Regions from separate parts of the Methylophilus sp. 'Pure River' genome, predicted to be linked through region 3. Evidence: predicted binding sites of a transcription regulator. Region 3 holds the regulator's gene; each other region holds the start of a gene.
The links. The regulator sigma-54, encoded in region 3, starts transcription at its own class of promoters, with help from an activator protein. The targets are predictions, from matches to a motif close to TGGCACNNTTCCTGCT.

Region 1 (3,135 bases), on a different contig from region 3:
CTATGCAAGGCGCTCGCTACCAGTTCTTTACCACTGCCAGACTCACCATTGATGAGTACGGTGGAGTGCGAACGGCTCAAGCGGCCAATGGCGCGGAAAACCTCTTGCATGGCTGGTGCCTGGCCGATAATTTCTGGTGATGGGCCTGTGTCTTCGACGGCCTCAACCGATTGCCGCATGCTTTCTTCAACCGCGCGCTTGATAATTTCAATCGCCTGGTCGACATCAAAAGGCTTGGCCAGATATTCAAACGCGCCGCCCTGGAATGCCGCCACTGCGCTTTCCAGATCGGAGTACGCCGTCATGATAATGACAGGGATGTCCGGGAAGCGTTGTTTTACCTCTGACAGAAAGTCCAGCCCGGAGCCGTTAGGCATGCGAATATCGCTGACAATCACTTGTGGTTGTTCGCGGTTTAAGGCATTCAGTGCTTCTGCAGGGGACGAGAAGGTTTTAAAGTCAAAGTCAGTGCGTGCCAGTGCTTTTTCAAACACCCAGCGGATGGATTTGTCGTCGTCTAGGATCCAGATTGGCTTCATAGCTATTTCTCGTCAATTATTATGCTGATGATTTTAATTGCGTACTCTCAATGGGTAGCAATATATGGAAAATGGTTTTACCCGGCTGCGAATCGCAATCTATCATGCCGTGGTGTTGTGTAATGAATGTCTGCGCCAGCGCCAGCCCCAAGCCGGTGCCGCCTTCGCGGCCAGAGACCAGCGGGTAGAAAATACGCTCTTTAATGCCGGCCGGGATGCCCGGGCCATTATCAATAATCTCAAGATGGATACCGACGCGGTAGCGTTTTCTGGCCAGCGTAATCTGGCGTTCTGCGCGCGTGCGGAAGGTGATGCTCGCATTTTCTGTCTGGCTTTGTTGCATGGCTTGTGCCGCGTTACGGGCAATGTTGAGCACGGCCTGAATCAGCTTCTCACGGTCACCAATCAACTCCGGCAGGCTGGTGTCGTAATCGCGGATCACGCGGATGTGATTGGGCGACTCCGCCAGCAGCAGGCTGCGTACACGCTCCAATACCTCATGGATGTTGGTTGGCTCATATTTAGGCACGCGGTGCGGGGCGAGCAACCTGTCCATTAGGCTGTGCAGCCGGTCGGCCTCTTTAATGATGACTTGCGTGTATTCCTTCAGGCTGGGCTGCGGTAGCTCAAACTCCAGCAATTGTGCTGCTCCACGCAAGCCACCTAAGGGGTTGCGGATTTCGTGTGCCAGATTACGTAATAGCTCCGAATTGGCCTGTTGCTGAATCAGCATGCGTTCTTCACGCGCAATGCGCAATTGCTGGTCCATCTGCACAAACTCCAGGATCAGCATGTCTTCTGGGGTCTGGTTAAACGTGGTTGAAATAGGCGTGACGGTGCAAGTCACCGCTGTGGTATGCCCGCGTTGCGTGGTTAACGTGAACTCGTGCTCGCGGAACGGCCCTTGTGTTTGGATGGCATTGGTCACAGCCATTTGCAGAATCTCGCAATTCACGAATACATCGTGAATGTGCAGGCCTTGAATTTGGTTGGCGCTAAACGCGAACAGTATCTCTGCACTCGAGTTTGCATAGGTGACTTCCAACTGGTTATTGAGCAGAATCACTGCCGTAGCAATGTGCTCTAAACCGCTAAACCCGTGGGGAGATTTTTGAACCATATCCTAAGCTTGTTAAAAAGAGTGAATCACGCCCTGTTTTAAAGCAAAAGCCAAGCCAATTCTAACCCACTTGTTAAAAATGGCTTAAAGAGTTGCCAAAATGGTGCGCTTAAAGATTGAGTTCTTTGTTTAGCAGTTCAATATTGCGCTCATGTGCCTGAATTTCGGCTTCAATGACGCGCAGTTTTTCATCGTATTTGGCGACGTTTCTAAAGGTTTTTCCATTCGCGCCTCTATATACTTCCGGCGTATTTTGCGCCTCTTCGTAGAGCTGTTTAGCATGCTCAAGTGCTTGTTTTTCTTGCTCTAATTCATTCATGAGCACTTCGCGGCGTTTTTGGTCACGCTGATTCTGTGTCTGGTTATCTACCTTGGGGAAGTTGGCTGGCGTCGGTGTTTTTGCCGTTGGTTTTTTTTCGCGTGGTGCTGGTGGTGGTTCGGTGGTTTTGGGGCCGCTGATGACCAACTCTGCTTTGCTGTTGCCTTCTGGCTTGATGTTTGTGTAGGTCGTTACCCCATTACTGTCGGTATATTTATAAATATCCGCGGTAGCGTGATTGCATATCAGCGCAAAAGCAAAAATGTAAAAAAGTCTTTTCATGGCAATAGTTTAGAGTAGATTGTTGAGGTTATCAACGGCTCTGCAACCGAAAAAGTTGACGATGAGGCACGCACATAAAAAAACAGGGCAGCCTGGGCTGCCCTGTTTTGGTGCGTCTCTTGCGATTAGCAGGAGTAGTACAAACCAAACTCAACTGGGTGAGGTGTTTGACGCAATTTAGTCACTTCTTCCATTTTCAATGCGATGTAGGAATCAATCCAGTCATCTGAGAAAACGCCGCCGCGTGTCAGGAATTCACGGTCTTTGTCCAGATACTCAAGCGCTTGCTCCAGTGAGGAACACACGGTTGGGATCAATGCATCTTCTTCTGGAGGCAGATGGTACAAGTCTTTAGTTGCTGGTTCACCTGGGTGAATCTTGTTCTGAACGCCGTCCAGGCCTGCCATCAGCAAAGCTGAGAAAGCCAGGTATGGGTTGGCAATCGGGTCTGGGAAACGCGCTTCAACACGGCGTGCTTTGTCTGAATGCACGAATGGAATACGGATCGCAGCAGAACGGTTTTTAGCAGAGTAAGCCAGTTTTACTGGTGCTTCGTAATGCGGTACCAAACGCTTGTAAGAGTTAGTGCCTGGGTTGGTGATCGCGTTCAATGCGCGAGCGTGTTTGATGATGCCGCCGATGTAGTACAGGGCGAAATCGCTCAAACCAGCGTAACCGTTACCTGCAAACAGGTTTTTGCCATCTTTCCATACGGATTGGTGTACGTGCATACCAGAACCGTTATCGCCAAACATTGGTTTAGGCATGAAGGTCGCAGTTTTGCCGTAAGCATGTGCGGTGTTTGTGACCACGTATTTCAGGATTTGTGTCCAGTCAGCACGTTGTACCAATGTTGCAAATTTAGTACCGATTTC
Region 2 (3,135 bases), on a different contig from region 3:
CGACCTGGATGTTGGCCGAGCCCCACACGCCACGCAGCAAACCTGCCTCGCGTTGTAGCAAAGCCACTTCCAGCAGGTCAGACAAGGTCTCGGTATGCGAAATAATATATTGCCGCACCGCATGCTCGCCAAAACGTTCGCGCATCTCGCGCACCGCCACCAGCACACCAATTTCTTTATGCACCAGCTCGGAATATTGCTGGAACGGTGAAAACAGCAAGCGCGGCTGCTTGAGCTCCTCCAGCAAAATACCGATTTTTTCATCCTCATTAAACCCGGCATAATCAAAGTCATGCCCGGCTTTTTGTAATAACTCGGTAATCACCGCTTCGTGCACATCTGAGGATTGCCGGATATCCACCGTTGCCAGGTGAAAGCCAAACGTGGCAATGGCCTTGATCAGCTTGCCCAGGCGCGGGTAAATCAAAGCCTCGCCCTGATGCGCACGCAAAGAGTCGGCGATGGTTTGCAAAGGCGCCAGCAAGGCCTCTGGCGTTTCGTAAGGGTCGGCGGCCATGTCTTCGGCCAACACCCAGCCACCTTGTGGCAGTAGCGTATTGGCCGTAGCCAGTAAGCGATCGTGAATACCGTTAAGCGCCAGGCGATAAGGTTCGTCCAGCCGGTGTTGTGATTGGTCGCGCGACGTTTTGCTTAGCTGTAGCACCGCATCGTCCACGCCAACCACCCGGGTTGAAACGGCCAGCTCGCGCTTTAAGGCCGACAGCTCCTGCAAATAAAACTTGAACAAGGTGATGGCCTGCAAGCGCACACTCTCGCGCAAGGTCCCGCCATTCACAAACGGATTACCATCGCGATCACCGCCTATCCAGCTGCCCATGCGCAAGAAGCCAGGCAATGCCGCATCAGGCAACACATCGGCCAGATCGCACTCAATGTCCTGCAAAATCTCTGGGATCACATGTAAAAACGTACTCTCATAGTAGGTTAATGCATTTTCAATTTCGTTGAGCACACTGAGTTTTGAATAGCGCATCATGCGGGTTTGCCATAACGCAGACACAGCGCCTTGCAACAGCAGCGTATTGCGCGCCAACTGCCGCTCAGACACCATAGCCGCACGCGCAGCCAGCAACTCGGCAATCAGGCGCTCAATATCCAGCACACTTTTGCGCTGTACTTCCGTGGGGTGTGCGGTCAGCACAGGGGAAATCAGGGCATCCTCTAACAGGTGTTTAATGGTGTCCGCCGGAATCCCGGCTTCTTTGATTTGCAACAAAGTATATGAAAGCATGCCGGGCGCAGGCGTATTTTGCTGACAATGCCCCAATTGCTGGCCGTATAAATCCTCAGCCAGATTCACCAAATGCTTGAAATAAGCCAGTGCCCGCACGACACGCACGGTGTGCTCCAAACTCAGGCCTGCCAATAACTGCTCAAGGTCTAGCGAAGCTTGCTGATCATGTGTCTGGTGAAAACGCAGTGCAGCCTGCCGAATAGCAGCAATCTTCCGGGAGATCTCCTCCCCCTCCACCTCCAGAATGGCCTTGTCGAGCAAGACACCCAGTAATGTAATATTTTCGGACAGCCGTGTTTCCGCCGAAGCCATGGCGACTGACATCGTGGCACTGGCCGCAAGTTTTTTGTTCATGGTGCCTCTCCTCTAGCTCAGTGCGAGCTCCATGATAGACTAGCAACAAGCAGGCCATCTTCAAGGCGGTTTTTTTCACTTAAGAATCATGGCGTTAAAGAATCGAAATAGCAGAGATGCACCGTCATCAGGCGATAAGATGCACTGATTTGGCTCTTGTGATGGCAAGCCTGGCTTTAAAGCTTAACGTTGGCTAAAAGAGGGAACCCGTAAAATGATGCAAAATGTTGGCTGTAGACATCCATGCATGGGCTGACTGATTACATGCCTGCGCTGGCTCAGGCATAATAAACACATGGCGCTTATCAATCTTGATCATTGGATACAGCAAATATTGACTGTCTGGCAGTCATTGTCTGCGCTGGGCCTGTGGCAACAAGATGCCTTCTTGCTGTTGGTGTGTTTGCTCGCCTGCCTGCTGCTATTTATCACCGGCACCGTGATCGGCCTGTTTGTGCAGTCACTGTGGGGGATTTTTGTTTCCAGCCGTCGCCCTGCCGACGAGGATCATAAGTAAGCAATCAAGCTATTGCGCGGTGGCAGTGTCCAGCCATTGTTGAATGGCCGCCAGTTCGGTGGCGACATCCGGGCCGTAATCTTCATACTGGTGACCACCGCTTTTGGCATACCAGTACTTGCTATTCCAGCTATCGCCTTCAATTTTATGCAGCACGGCATGTATCCAGTTCGCCGTGCTGTCACTGTAATCCTGCGCGATATTGTGGGCCGCGTCCCAGTCGCCAGCTTGCGCCAGCGCCACAGCCTCAAGTAAGTGCTCCCTGTTAGACATTCACGGGGTACTCAATGGTCCCCTTCTGGATGAATTCGATTTTATAACCCCATGTACTTACAAGTAACTGTAAAATGGACATCCGACTCCCCTTAAAAAACAAATAGTTATAGAAAACCAACTTGTCCATCAATTATCAAAACTAATGGACAAATGTCAGTACACTTGTCCATTTCCAGATATGCCTACCAAGACCCAGTGTTCTTCATCGAAGCCCAAGGCTCTTGAGGCTCAAGTGGTTTACCAGCTTGCAGCAACTCAACTGAAATATTATCTGGCGAACGAATGAATGCCATGTATCCGTCACGTGGTGGTCGAAGGATCGTGACCCCATTATCAGCAAGCTTCTGGCAAGTTTTATAAATGTCCTCAACTTCATACGCAACATGGCCAAAGTTTCTGCCACCTGTGTATTCCTCAGGATCCCAGTTGTACGTCAGCTCAATTTCTGCAGCAGGATCATTAGGTGCCGCTAAGTAAATCAGGGTGAACCGACCCTGTTCGTTTTTCATCTCTCGAACGACCTCCAGTCCTAGAGCATCTCGGTAAAACTTGAGTGATTTCTCTACGTCGCTAACCCTAACCATTGTATGTAAATACTTCATTTCTCTTGATCCTTGAATATTAAATAACCGTTTTACTATCGCTTCTAATTTTTATCGACTTGAATTCGTATACCAAATATACCATTAAAAAAAATAGACCTGCAGATATCCGATTTCGATTGGCTGTAAAA
Region 3 (3,135 bases):
CGGGGCGGCGGGCATGATCAAGCTGGCAGCCAGCCACACGGTGGCCCGTATGCTGGAGCGTGATGATTTCTCCAAACGCTTCAAAGGCAACCAGCCGATTGCGATTCATGAGTTCTTGTATCCATTGTTGCAAGGCTATGACTCTGTCGCGTTGCAGGCAGATTTGGAACTGGGTGGCACAGACCAGAAATTTAACCTGCTCATGGGCCGTGAGTTGCAAAAGCAGGCTGGCCAGTCACAGCAGTGTGTGCTGATGATGCCGCTGCTGGAAGGCCTGGACGGCGTCAACAAGATGTCCAAGTCTTTGGGTAATTACATTGGTATCAGCGAAGCGCCAGAGACGATTTTTGCCAAGATAATGTCTATTTCTGATGACCTGATGTGGCGTTACATTGACCTGCTGTCGTTTGCTACCCTGGAAACGATTGCCGAGTGGAAGGCGCAAGTAGCTGCTGGTGACAATCCGCGCAATATCAAGGTTGGATTTGCACAAGAAATCGTCGCCCGCTTTCACGGCCAGGCCGCGGCTGAAAAAGCCCTGCAGGACTTCCAGACACGTGCCAAAGGCGGTATTCCTGATGATGTGCCTGAGGTGGAAGTGGTGATTGATGGCGACAGCATAGGCATCAGCCAGTTACTGAAGCAGGCGGGCTTGGTGGAAAGCACCAGTGAAGCCATGCGTGCCGTGCAGCAAGGTGGGGTGAAACTGGATAGTGTGAAGGTCGACGACAAGAACTTGCCGCTGGCTAAAGGCGTGACTGTGGTGGCACAAGTGGGTAAACGCAAGTTTGCCAAAATCACCATTAAATAAAAAGCCTGTTAAACAAAAAGGCCGCAATTGCGGCCTTTTTGTTTTATAGCGATTTGCGTAAATTGGCTGGTGGAATATTCAGTGATTCGCGGTATTTGGCGATGGTGCGGCGTGCAACGACAATGCCTTGCTGCGCCAGAGTGTCCGTAATCTGGTTATCCGACAGTGGTTTTTTCGGATTCTCTTCGGCCACCATTTGCTTGATCAGGGCGCGAATCGCAGTGGCTGAGCAAGAGCCGCCTGCATCGGTCGCTACCGAGCTACCGAAGAAGTATTTCAACTCAAACACACCGCGCGGTGTAAGCATGTACTTATGCGTGGTGACCCGTGAAACCGTACTTTCGTGCAAGTCCAGCTCTTCGGCGATTTCGCGCAATACCAAAGGGCGCATGGCAATTTCGCCATGCTCAAAGAAGTTGCGTTGCCTGTCTACAATCGCCTGTGAGACGCGCAGGATGGTCGAAAAGCGCTGCTGGATATTCTTAATCATCCATTTCGCTTCCTGCATCTGGCTTTGCAGGTATTGGCCAGAGCTTTCACGGTTGCGCTTGAGAATATCCGCATAGAGCTGGTTGATGCGCAGCTTGGGAATCACGCCGTCATTGAGCGAGGCCATCCAGATGCCTTTGATTTTTTTGACCACCACATCGTGCTGAATAAAGTGGTCATGGCTAAAGCTGGCAAACTCGTTACCGGGTTTCGGGTTTTGCTGGCGAATCAGTTGCTGCGCACCTTTGAGCGCAGCTTCGTCGCAAGTGAGTACCTTGCGCAGTTTGACAAAGTCTTTGTTGGCCAGCAATGCCAGGTGGTCTTTGGCAATCGCCATTGCAATGCGCAGATAAGGCGTTTCAGGCGGCAGTACCTGCAGCTGTAGCAGGATGCATTCACGCAGGTCGCGTGCACCGACACCAATCGGATCCAAGTTCTGGATCAATTTCAGTGCCGTTTCCAGCTCCAGTAACTCGATTTCCAATTCTGGCGGCAACAGGTCGACAATCTCCTGTAAATCCTGCTCTAAATAACCATCATCGTTAATGCTGTCGAGCAAGAACTTCACCAGATCCATGTCCCGCTTAGACAGGTGTGCCAGTTGCATCTGGTTGATCAGGTGTTCGCGCAGGCTGATGTTGCTAGCATCCTGGCGGGAGAAGTCGCTATCTTCATCATCGAGGTTGTTGCGGCCTGCTTCATCCCAGTTGCTGGTGCTGCCAAACTCTTCATAGTCGTCCTCAAACTCGGGCGGTGAAAACTCTTCACTCAGATTGGCCTGCTCGCCTTCGTTGCCACCGAGCTCCTCGTGCAACTCTTCGCGCAAGGTCTCTGCTGGCGCGGTAATTTCTGTTTGCGTCGCGACATCAAACGAACTTGCATCGGGTAGCTCAGATTCTGCTGCCCCGGTTGCGGTGGGGGCGTTATCTTCAAATTCGCCCTCTTCACCATCGGCCATTTCCAGCAGCGGGTTTTCCTGCAGGATGGTTTCCAGCTCCTGGCTTAACTCCAGCGTCGACAACTGCAACAGCCGGATAGACTGCTGCAACTGCGGTGTGAGCGCCAGGTTTTGTGAGATGCGTAATTGCAGGTTTTGCTTCATAACTGGTTACAGCCTAAAATTCTTGCCCAGATAGACTTCACGTACGCCTTCGTTCTGAATGATCTCGTCTGGCGTGCCAGCGGCAAACACTGCGCCTTCATTGACGATATATGCCCGGTCACAAATGTCCAGGGTTTCACGCACGTTGTGGTCTGTAATCAAAATGCCGATATTCTGGCTGCTCAAGTAGCGGATAATTTTCTGGATCTCAATCACCGCAATTGGGTCAATCCCGGCAAACGGCTCATCCAGCAGGATGAACTTCGGATCGGTGGCCAGGCAGCGCGCAATCTCTACTCGGCGGCGCTCACCGCCCGACAGGCTCACGGCCTGGCTATGGCGGATATGCTGGATATGTAGTTGATCCAGTAAGGACTCCAGCCGCGCTTCGCGTTCTTCTTCTGTATAAGGGCGGGTTTCCAGAATCGATAAAATATTATCGGTCACTGTCATTTTGCGAAAAATGGACGCTTCTTGTGGCAGGTAAGCCAGTCCCATGCGCGCGCGCTCGTGCATGGGGGAATGGCTCACATCTGCGCCATTGAGTGTAATGCTGCCATCGTCCAGTGCGACCAGGCCAACAATCATATAAAAACTGGTGGTTTTACCCGCGCCATTGGGGCCGAGCAGACCAATCACTTCGCCGCTGTGTAGCTCTAGCGTGGTGTTTTTGACCACGGTGCGGCCCTGGTAAGCCTTTTTCAGGTGGCTGACACGTAAATGGTTATGATCT
Region 4 (3,135 bases), on a different contig from region 3:
CGCCAGGGAAATGCTGGTTAACCATCTGCAAGAACTGATGGTTGATTTCGTAAATGATTTCCAGGTGACGTGGCAATAACTGCGCGAATAAATCGACCGACCAGGTTTCTAGTGCCTCGGGCATCAGCGTGTGGTTAGTATAAGCAAACATTTTGGTGATCAACTTCCAGGCTTTGTCCCATGGCAAGTGATAGTGATCTACCAGTTGATGCATCATTTCCGCAACCGCAATCGCCGGATGTGTATCGTTTAACTGGATCGCCACTTTTTCCGGCAAGGTATTCCAGTCAGCGTTGTAGTTGGTGAAGCGGTGCAGAATATCCTGCGTTGAGGCAGAGACAAAGAAGTATTGTTGCTTCAGGCGCAATGCCTTGCCAGACTCAGAAGTATCGTTGGGATACAGCACTTGTGAAATGGTCTCGGCGCTATGGCGGCCTTCAACCGACTTCTCGTAATTACCTTCATTAAAGTGTGCCAGGTCAAACTCGTTCGTCGCCTTGGCCGACCATAACCGCAGGTTGTTCACGGTTTGCGTGCCATAGCCAGGCACCGGCACATCATACGGCATGGCCACCACGGTTTCGTGGTCTACCCAGTGATGCTCAATGCCGTGTTCGGTATGCACATGCAACACGCGGCCATAAAACTTCACCTCACAGGTATGCTCAGGGCGCTGCACTTCCCAAATGTTCTGGTAGCGCAACCAGTTGTCCGGGTTTTCTTTCTGCTGGCCGTTCTCAATCGTTTGTCTGAACATGCCATAGTCGTAACGAATACCATAGCCGGTCGCCGGAATATCCATAGTCGCCATTGAGTCGACAAAGCACGCGGCCAGTCTGCCCAGGCCACCGTTACCTAAAGCAGCATCCGGCTCCAGCTCGGCCACGCCTTCGAGCTTCTGGCCAATCTCCTGCAAGCCCTCGCTTAGTTCCGGTGCAATGCCCAAATTAAGTGCGGCGTTAGACAGCATGCGGCCAATCAAAAACTCCAGGGAAAGGTAATACACACGCTTGGTATTAGCATCACGGTAAGCATCGCGCGTATTCACCCAGCGGCTCATCAAGTGGTCACGCACGGTAAAGGCCGCAGTCTGGTACCAGTCGCGTGTCGTCGCCCATGAGTTGGACTTGCCTAATGAAAAAGTGAGATGGTTACGTAATGCTTGTGGGATAGGTAATTGTTCGAGTACGAATTCGTCAGCCGCTTGGGCACTGTCAGGTTGTTGAGCGTTTTTACGTGTTTTTTTCACATTGGCAGTCATACATCTTCCCCTGGGGTGTTGATCACAAATTTGCTTTAAGTGAGTCAAAAGCAAAAAGCAAGCCTACAACAAGAATGTGTCAGACATAAAAAAGGCCACAAAATTCATGTTGTGGCCTTTGATTATAACGCCCGAAAGCGGCGTCAATAAAAAAGTTTTACAGTTTCCAGGTATAGGCAATGCCCAGTGCATCCTGATACATCTTCAAATTGGCCTCACCGCCACCAAAGGCAGCAGGAATCGAACCACTTCCATCCACTTTGTTTTCAAATGCATGGGTATAAGAGAATGACAGTTCAGACTGTGGGCTTAATACCCAAGTCGCGCCAAGTGATACGTGATCTTTCACCACTCCTGGCGCCAGGATATTCAACAAGGTATCGCCACGACGGATAGGCTGGTCGACATGGTTAAACCCAGCACGCAAGGTCAAGGTCGGACTGTATTGATACAAAGCACCAATCTTATACACCTTGGCGTCTTGCCAGTTAAAACCGGCACCATTGTCATTACCCAGGCCATTAAACAAATTCGTCAGTGAAGCATTACCCACTGCATCCACTTCACTATAGTTAATGCGCTGAAAGTCTGCCGCCAGCGTCAATGCCGGGGTCGCTTTCACTGCGATCCCCACGCCATAGGTAGATGGAATATCAAAGTCACCCTGCTCGGCAAACAGGCCTTTGTATTTATCAAACTTACTCATATAAGTACGACTCTGGTAAGTTGCGCCCAAGGTCACGGTATCGGTGATTTCACCCAGCCAGCCAATATGCACGCCTGCGCCATAAGAGTTGTCATGCCCGTTATTGGTCACCCGCCCTGGCGCGGCGCTAAAGCTTGCATTATCAAAACCTTGTAAGCCTTTGGCCTCAAAGCGCTGGTAAGCCAGGTTTAATGAAGCACCGATAATATGCTTTTCAGACACTTTCCAAGTAGCCGTTGGTGCCACAAATACCTGAATCAAGTCCACCCCGGCACGGCCCTGGCTTTGGAACAGTGGAATACCGTTTTTGTAATCGGTATTCATACCACCGTTGCCATACACACTCACACCCAGCGTCACATCTTCAGAATATTGTTTGTTGTAGCCAAACTCAGGGATCAAGAAATTCTGCGTATCGTTGCCTTTGTAGGTGCCATTTGCACTTGGTGAAGGACTACCTTCTAACTCAGACTCCCGCACCGGCCGGAACCATGTCACCCCCGCATCAATGCGGTCACCAACTTTCCCCAGACCCGCCGGGTTAGCCGCAGCCGCCAATGCATCTTGCGGCAAGGCAATGCCTACACCAGCAACGCCTTGGGCACGCACGCCATAGCCATGCGCAAAATAACCATCGGTTGCCCAAGCACTACCAAATGAAAACGAAACCAATAATGGAATCACTGCGGCCACACTGCGTATCATGACATTCACCTCTGTTTATACGGTTCTCGCCATGTACTCTAGCAAAGCCATTTAATATCAATAAATAATAAATATAAATATATTTATAACTTTTAGATATAAAAAATAAAGCCCGCCAAGGCGGGCTTTATCAAAGCTCATAACAAAACTACAGAATCAGGCTGTTCATGCGTTTGACAAAACTGGCCGGATCTTCCAGTTGTCCGCCCTCAGCTAACAAGGCCTGGTCAAACAACACATGCGCGTAGTCGGCAAATTTGGTGTCGTCAGCTTCGGCCTTGAGTTTTTCAACCAGCCTGTGACCAGGGTTAATCTCGAGGATAGGTTTGCTGTCTGGCGCTTTCTGGCCTGCAGCCTTCAGGATACGCGCCAAATTACCGGACAAATCATGCTCGCCAGCCACCAGACACGCTGGTGAGTCGGTCAGGCGATGCGTCACTTTGACTTCTTTGACACTCTCGCC

Region 1: a site for sigma-54 is predicted at 1,702-1,717, ahead of glnL (nitrogen regulation protein NR(II)). Genes of this name have one in related genera too.
Region 2: a site for sigma-54 is predicted at 1,651-1,666, ahead of ppc (phosphoenolpyruvate carboxylase). Genes of this name have one in related genera too.
Region 4: a site for sigma-54 is predicted at 1,311-1,326, ahead of ACIDE9_RS09470 (glycogen/starch/alpha-glucan phosphorylase). Genes of this name have one in related genera too.

The regions. Positions count from the first base shown of each region.
Region 1 covers NZ_JBKOUE010000002.1:303,193-306,327, forward strand. The annotation lists gene ntrC (nitrogen regulation protein NR(I)) at 1-539, opposite strand, end outside; gene glnL (nitrogen regulation protein NR(II)) at 559-1,659, opposite strand; gene ACIDE9_RS03700 (DUF4124 domain-containing protein) at 1,769-2,260, opposite strand; gene glnA (type I glutamate--ammonia ligase) at 2,386-3,135, opposite strand, start outside.
Region 2 covers NZ_JBKOUE010000001.1:134,411-137,545, reverse strand. The annotation lists gene ppc (phosphoenolpyruvate carboxylase) at 1-1,609, opposite strand, end outside; gene ACIDE9_RS00705 (hypothetical protein) at 1,905-2,126, shown strand; gene ACIDE9_RS00700 (hypothetical protein) at 2,136-2,399, opposite strand; gene ACIDE9_RS00695 (VOC family protein) at 2,585-3,004, opposite strand.
Region 3 covers NZ_JBKOUE010000009.1:81,815-84,949, reverse strand. The annotation lists gene tyrS (tyrosine--tRNA ligase) at 1-811, shown strand, start outside; gene ACIDE9_RS11720 (RNA polymerase factor sigma-54) at 855-2,402, opposite strand; gene lptB (LPS export ABC transporter ATP-binding protein) at 2,409-3,135, opposite strand, start outside.
Region 4 covers NZ_JBKOUE010000007.1:10,754-13,888, forward strand. The annotation lists gene ACIDE9_RS09470 (glycogen/starch/alpha-glucan phosphorylase) at 1-1,261, opposite strand, end outside; gene ACIDE9_RS09475 (OmpP1/FadL family transporter) at 1,419-2,672, opposite strand; gene htpG (molecular chaperone HtpG) at 2,821-3,135, opposite strand, start outside.